DNA from 2 places in the Azoarcus olearius genome. Region 2 is predicted to be linked to the other one. Evidence: predicted binding sites of a transcription regulator. Region 2 holds the regulator's gene; the other holds the start of a gene.
The links. The regulator LexA, encoded in region 2, represses DNA repair genes until DNA is damaged. The targets are predictions, from matches to a motif close to ACTGTATNTANATACAGT.
Positions count from the first base shown of each region.

Region 1: imuA (translesion DNA synthesis-associated protein ImuA) is a predicted target of LexA. The motif match lies at 1,617-1,634, and genes of this name have one in related genera.

Region 1 is NZ_CP016210.1:4,409,096-4,412,497, forward strand. Features, by position in the region: gene rpoZ (DNA-directed RNA polymerase subunit omega) at 1-35, opposite strand, end outside; gene gmk (guanylate kinase) at 38-652, opposite strand; gene dqs_RS20170 (hydrolase) at 843-1,379, opposite strand; gene imuA (translesion DNA synthesis-associated protein ImuA) at 1,669-2,436, shown strand; gene dqs_RS20180 (Y-family DNA polymerase) at 2,453-3,402, shown strand, end outside.
Region 2 is NZ_CP016210.1:2,335,947-2,339,348, reverse strand. Features, by position in the region: gene dqs_RS10770 (MATE family efflux transporter) at 1-629, opposite strand, end outside; gene dqs_RS10765 (hypothetical protein) at 632-1,183, opposite strand; gene lexA (transcriptional repressor LexA) at 1,296-1,904, opposite strand; gene dqs_RS10755 (peroxiredoxin) at 2,219-2,680, shown strand; gene dqs_RS10750 (FKBP-type peptidyl-prolyl cis-trans isomerase) at 2,640-3,125, shown strand; gene dqs_RS10745 (ABC transporter ATP-binding protein) at 3,182-3,402, shown strand, end outside.

The DNA of each region.
Region 1 (3,402 bases), 2.1 Mb from region 2:
CTTTTCAGGCAGTCTTCAACGGTGATGCGGGCCATGGTTAGTCCTGTTCGAGAAACGCAAAATACTGCAGATGGCGCAGATGCTGGTTGGCGTAGCGTAGCCGCGCGGCGCGCACGACCGCAACCAGATCGTCCAGCGCTTCATGCAACTCGTTGTTAATAATAACATAATCGAATTCGCCGACATGCCGCATCTCGCCCCGCGCGCCCAGCAGGCGGCGGCTGATGACGTCATCGCTGTCGGTACCGCGGCCGCGCAGGCGGTTTTCCAGCTCTTCCAGTGAGGGCGGCAGCACGAACACGCCCACCGCGTCGGGGAAGACCTTGCGCACTTGCTGCGCGCCCTGCCAGTCGATTTCGAGCAGGGTGTCGCGCCCCGCGGCGAGCTGCTCTTTCAGCCAGACCCGCGAGGTTCCGTAATAGTTTCCATGCACCTCGGCCCATTCCAGGAACTCGCCGCGGTCGCGCAGCGCGCGGAAGGTGGGCACATCGACGAAGTGATACTCGCGCCCGTCCTGCTCGCCGGGCCGCGGCGCGCGGGTGGTATAGGAGATCGACAGCTGCACCTGGGGGTCGCGATCGAGCAGGCCGCGCACCAGCGTGGTCTTGCCGGCGCCCGACGGCGCGGTGACGATGAAGAGGGTTCCGGGCATCGGGCGATCCTTGATGTCGTCTGGTTCCGCCTGCCGCCCACCACGGACGCCGCGACCCGCGGTGCAGGCGATGCGTGCAGCGCGGGAGCCGGGAGCAAGCTGGAGAAGCTGCGATTGTAGCGCCCGGCGCGCCTTTCACGGCAGCGCCGCTGACACTTTCGCACCAGGCGGCGGAGATCGTCCGTGCCAGCTAGCGGATGAAGCGCTTGAGCACCTCGCGGAAACGCGGATCGTCCGCACGCTCCAGCCACTCGAACGCGACCATCTCGCGGCTGACGATCTCGGCGCCGTGCTGGCGCATGCGCTCCAGCGCCAGCGCCTTGTCGCGCGGCGTGCGCGAACCCACCGCCTCTTCGACGATGAACACCTCGCGCCCGGCCGCCAGCAGGTCGAACACCGTCTGCTGCACGCACACGTGGGCTTCGGTGCCGATCACGATCCACTGCGGCCGCGCGGTTTCCGGCTGCTGCCGCCAGCTGTCGTCCGCCAGCGCGGAGAAGTGGATCTTTTCGAGCACCGGGGCATCGCCCAGGCGCGCGCGCAGCGCCGGCACCGTGGGGCCCAGGCCTTGCGGATACTGTTCGGTGGCCAGCACCGGCACACCCAGGCTGCGCGCCAGTTCCACCATCCACACAGCGTGGCCGAGCACCGCGTCGCCGCCGTCGATGACGGGCAGCAGGCGGCTTTGCAGATCGACCGCGAGCACGATCGAGGCAGACGCTTTCATGCGCATCGGAAGCTCCTTGAGGACGGAAGGGGCGGGGCACGGCAACACCGCGGCGCCATCGCAACGCCCGGGGTTTGCCGGGATCGACCCGCAGCGCTGCGAAAAGTTACGCCGGATTGCGACAAAACGCAGCCATGCGGCGCAAATTCGTTCTACATCATCGGGATGGCGGAAGCATCGCGCTGGGCGGAAACGCGTAGCGCCGTGGACCTCGGCAGCTTGAAACGGAGATTGTTGACTGTATAAACTTACAGTCAATCACATCCCTTTTTTCCGACCCGCCGCGCCCATGGCCGTCCCTGCTTCCGCCGTCGCCGACCTCCTGCAACGCCCCGATGTGTGGCGTGGGGGACAGCTGTCCCGGGCCGCCGCGCCGGTGCGGGCCAGCGGCCATGCGGCGCTCGACGCGGTGCTGCCGGGCGGCGGCTGGCCCTGTGGCGAACTCACCGAACTGCTGAGCCGCGAAGCGGGCATCGGCGAGCTGTCCCTGCTGCTGCCCGCGTTGGCGGCGCTCGATCCGGAAGCGGGCTGGGTGGTCCTGGTCGCGCCGCCATGGCGCCCGCATGCACCCGCCTGGCTGGCGGCCGGGGTGCCGCTCGACCGCCTGCTGGTGGTCGAAGCCGGCGCGACGGATGCCGCTTGGGCCTGCGAGCAACTGCTTGCCAGCGGCGCCCTCGCGGCGCTGCTCGCCTGGCTGCCCGACAGCGATGCCCGCGGCCTGCGCCGCCTGCAACTTGCCGCCCACGGCCGCCGCAGTCTCGCCTTCGTGTTCCGCCCCCACACCGTCGCCGCCAGCGCTTCACCCGCGCCCTTGCGTCTGGCACTTGCCGCCGCCGAAGGCGGACTGGCGGTGGAGGTGCTCAAACGCCGCGGGCCGCCCCTGGCGGCGCCCCTGCGGCTGGCGGTGCCGCGCCCGCTCCACTGGGACAGGCTGGCGCCAGCCGCGCCGGTGGCCGGGGCAGCCCCCGCGGCGGAACCCACCCCGTCTCCCGCGCCGCCGCACCTTGCCCCCGCGGCCGCCGGCCGCCGGCCGCCCCACGCTGCGGTGGCGGCGTGAGCCGAAGCACGACGCCATGCTGTGGCTTGCGCTGCGTTTTCCCCGTCTGGCGGTGGAGGTGTTCGACGCCCCCTCCCCGGCCGCGGCGGTTGCCCACCAGCGCATCGTGGTGGGGGATGGCGCCGCCGAGGCCGCCGGCATCCAGCCCGGCCTGCGGGTATCGAGCGCACTCGGCCTCGCCCCCGGGCTGACCCTGCACGCGCGCGATCCCGCCCGCGAAGCCGCGGCACTGGAAGCACTGGCGTGCTGGGCGGGGCGCTTCAGCCCGCAGTTGAGCGTGGCCGGCGAGGATGAGCTGGTACTCGAAATCCAGGGTTGCCTGCGCCTTTTCGGCGGGCTCGCAGCGCTGCTCGGACAAGTGCGGGAGGAAGGCGAGGCACAGGGCTTCACGCTGCAATGTGGCCTGGCGCCCAGCGTGCTGGGCGCGCAGTGGCTGGCGCGCGCGGGCATCGCCCCCGCAGCAGCGATGCCGCACGCCGGCCCGCCTGCCGCCGCGGACGCCGCACAGGCTGCCACCGTCGACGGACTGCACGCCCTGCTCGCCCCGCTGCCGGTGGAGGTGCTGCGCCTGCCGCCCGCCGACCAGCGGCGCCTGGACACGCTGGGCTTGCGCCACCTCGGCCACTTGCTGGCGCTGCCGCCGGCCACGCTGGCGCGCCGTTTCGGCCCGCAGCTGACACTGCAGCTCGAACGCGCACTCGGCACCGTTCCCGATCCGCGCCCGCCTTTTGCCTTTCCGCAGCGTTTCGCCACTCGGCTCGAACTGCCGGCACGGGTGGATCACGCCGCCATGCTGCTGTTCGCCGCCCGCCGCCTGGCGATGGCACTGGCGGGCTGGCTGGCGGCCCGCGCCGCCGGGGTGCAGGAATACCTGCTGGTGCTGATCCACGAAGACGCGCCCCCGACCCGCCTCGTCCTCGGCTTTGCCACCGCCACCCGCGATGCCGGGCGGCTGCTGCGGGTGCT
Region 2 (3,402 bases):
ACAACGGACGTGGAAACTCCGCACCCCGTCCCGCCCAATGGAACGCCAAAGGCACCGCTTACCAGCGCCCACGCGAGCGGCGCGTGAATGCAGGTGGTGGCAAGACTGATGAACATGAGCACGCGAGGTCGGCCGAGTGCATTGGCGAACGCATAGAACGTTCTGTACAGCAGAACCGCCGGCAGCCCGGCAGCCGTTGCACGCAGGTAGTCGCCAACCTTCGCGGCCAGCGGGGACGGAACGGCGGCCAGATCGAGCAGCGCCCCGGGTGAGAGCAGGAGCGCGGTGCCCGGCACGGCGAGCAGTATCGCCAGCCAGAACCCCTGATGAAGCGATGGCACGAGTTCGTCAGTGGCGCCGGCGCCGACGTGATGGGCGACCGTAGGCGCCACGGCCTGGAGAACGCCTACCAGCAGCATCACGAGCGATACGTAGATGCCGTTACCCACCGCAACCGCGGCCAGGTCGGAAGTGGCGTAACGACCCGCGATGATGGTGTCGGCCACCATCATCCCCATCGACAGCAACTGGGCAATCAACACCGGCCACGCGTGGCCAAGCAGGCGACGGGCAATGTGAAGCGTCGAATCGGTACTCGTTGCAGCCAGGCTCCCGGATGGAGCGATCACGACTATGCCCGGCTACGCAGGGGCAGCTTGCCGCGCCAGTACCGCCAGGCAAGAAAACCGAGGATGCCTGCCATGATCAGCCAGAAGCCCACCCCTTGCCAGAAGGCAATGGGATCGGTGGCCAGAAAGTAGTCGCGCGGGGGGCGGACGAAATGGACGCGACCTTCGGCCAGCGCCCGCACCGCGCTCCCCAGAAGCCCGAGCGCGGGGGCAAACCACACGAGCAGGCCGACGCCGACAATGACCCGATCGAGCAAGGGTGTGCGGCGGGTGCGTGGCAGAAAGACGCTTTCGACGCCAAACCACAAGGCTACGAAAAAGCCGCCGACGGCGAGCACCGGCGCTACCGCGAGGGCGGCGCCCAGCGCGGTGGCAGCGAGCATGAAACGCGCGCCTTCGAGAGGGGAGATCCGCGCCCAGGAGGCTTCAAGCGACGAGAACAGGACCCATGCAGCAGGCGCCGCGACGATAAGCACCAGCAAGGCCCAAGCCGCGCGACGACGTGCCCGGTCGCCCGCGCGTGTCGCGTCACCGGATTCCAAATCGAGATTCATTGAGAGACCGCGAGGGTTGATGACAGAGAGAGGATAAGCCCGCCGCGTGACCACCGGCTGTCGGGCCACGAATGACCCGGGGTATCCGCCCGGGTGCAAGAACTGCGCACGCTCAATGGTCGGTACGGATGAGTCCCACCATGATGCCCTCGAGTTCAAGCGCCGCACTGCGGGTATCGACGACGATCGGGTCGAAGTCCGGATTTGCGGGCAGCAACTCTACGATGGGACCGTTCCGGCGCAGCGTCTTCACCGTCACGTCGTCATCGATCCGGGCCACCACCACCTGTCCGTTGCGCGCTTCGTGCGAGCGATGGACAGCAATGAGATCGCCGTCAAGGATGCCCGCGTCGCGCATGCTCATGCCGCGCACCCTCAGCAGATAATCAGCGCGAGGGGAAAAGAGTGCAGGATCGAACTGGATACGGGCCTCGACGTGCTCGGCGGCCAGGATGGGATTGCCAGCGGCTACCCGGCCCACCAGCGGCAACCCGAGCGCCTCGGCCAAGCGGATGCCGCGGGCGCGCCCCTCCTCAAGCAGAATCGCCCCTTTGGCAGCAAGTGCGCGCAGGTGGGTTTCAGCCGCATTCGGCGACTTGAAGCCGAACGCGGAGCAGACCTCCGCCCGGGTCGGCGGCCGGCCCTCGCTTTCCACGGTCTGGCGGATGAAGTCGAGTATCTCCTGCTGGCGGGACGTGAGTTGTTCGTTGCGGGCGTTCATCGCTTTCTCCTGTTTGCTGTATTTTCAAACAGTATTCCGTTGGCCGCAACCACGGTCGTGGCACACCTCACAACGGAATGACGCAGTGCGGCTTGAGACGCGGCATTTTCTGAGCTATTCGTTCAGAAGTTCGCGCCAGTTCCTCGTCGAGACCGCCCAAGGAGGTCCTCATGCACCCGCCCGCCAGCAGTTTTCCGAATGACCTCGCGGCTAGAGTTCAGTCGGGCTCTCGGCTAGAATCGCCCGCAGTTCAGGGAGAACCGCAGTTGGCGTGCGGCGACCTCGCGCCAGTGTTCTCCTTGCCCGATGCCGACATGGAAGACTTCAGCCTGGCCGGGGAACGTGGCCGCCACCATGTGGTCCTTTATTTTTATCCGCGCGACAACACGCCGGGCTGCACCCTTCAGGCCGCCGATTTCAGCGATCATGAAGCGGATTTTGCCCGCCACGACTGCATCATTGTCGGTGTCAGCCCGGACGACTGCCTGAAGCATGCCGAGTTTCGGGATCAGCACGGGTTGTCGATCCGGCTCTTGTCCGATTCGGACACCGAGGTCAGCAGGCTGTACCAGGTGTGGCAGGAGAAGGAAGTCGACGGTGTGAAGAAGATGGGCGTGGCGCGGACGACCTTCGTGATCGACAAGCAAGGCGTCGTCCGCCACGTGCTCCGGGACGTCGCACCCCGTGGCCACGCTGCTGCGGTTTATAAACTTGTCAAGGAATTGGAAACCGACAATGCAAACGGAAATCATCAAGAACAGCGTGGTTACGCTTAACTACACCGTCCACGACGCCGACGGCAACATGGTCGACGACGGTCACCACCCGCTGACCTACCTCCACGGCGGCTACGACGGCATCTTCCCCGTCATCGAAGAAGCCCTGCATGGCAAGAAGACCGGTGAAAAGCTGACGATCAAGCTGCAACCGGAAGACGCCTTCGGCGACTACGACGAAGAACTCGTGATGGTGGAAGACGCTGCGCTGTTCCCGGAGAACATCGAGGTCGGGATGTCCTTCGAGCGCGTGACCGACGACGGCGAGGAAGAGATCATCTACCGCATTACCGATATCGCCGAAGGCAAGGTGGTGGTGGACGGCAATCATCCGCTTGCGGGCGTCGCGCTGGTGTTCGACCTGACGGTGGCCGACGTTCGCGCGGCGACGGCCGAAGAAATCGGCCATGGTCACGTTCATGGTCCGGGCGGGCATCACCACTAAGCATTCGGGGCCGCGCAAGCGGCCCTTCTTCTTCCAGAACGCCACTTTCAGTCCGCATGGGAACATCGCTGCCCGCCGCTCAAATCGCTGCCGCGTCAGGATCCGTGCTTGAGGTTCGCGAACTACGGGTTGCGCTTGAAACCGCGCGCGGAACACTGATACCCGTCGCGGATATCAGCTTTTCGATCGCCCCGGGTGAAACACTGGCCTTGCTGGGTGAATCCGGCTGCGGCAAGTCGATGACCGCGCTTGCGCTGGCCCGGCTTCTTCCCGACGG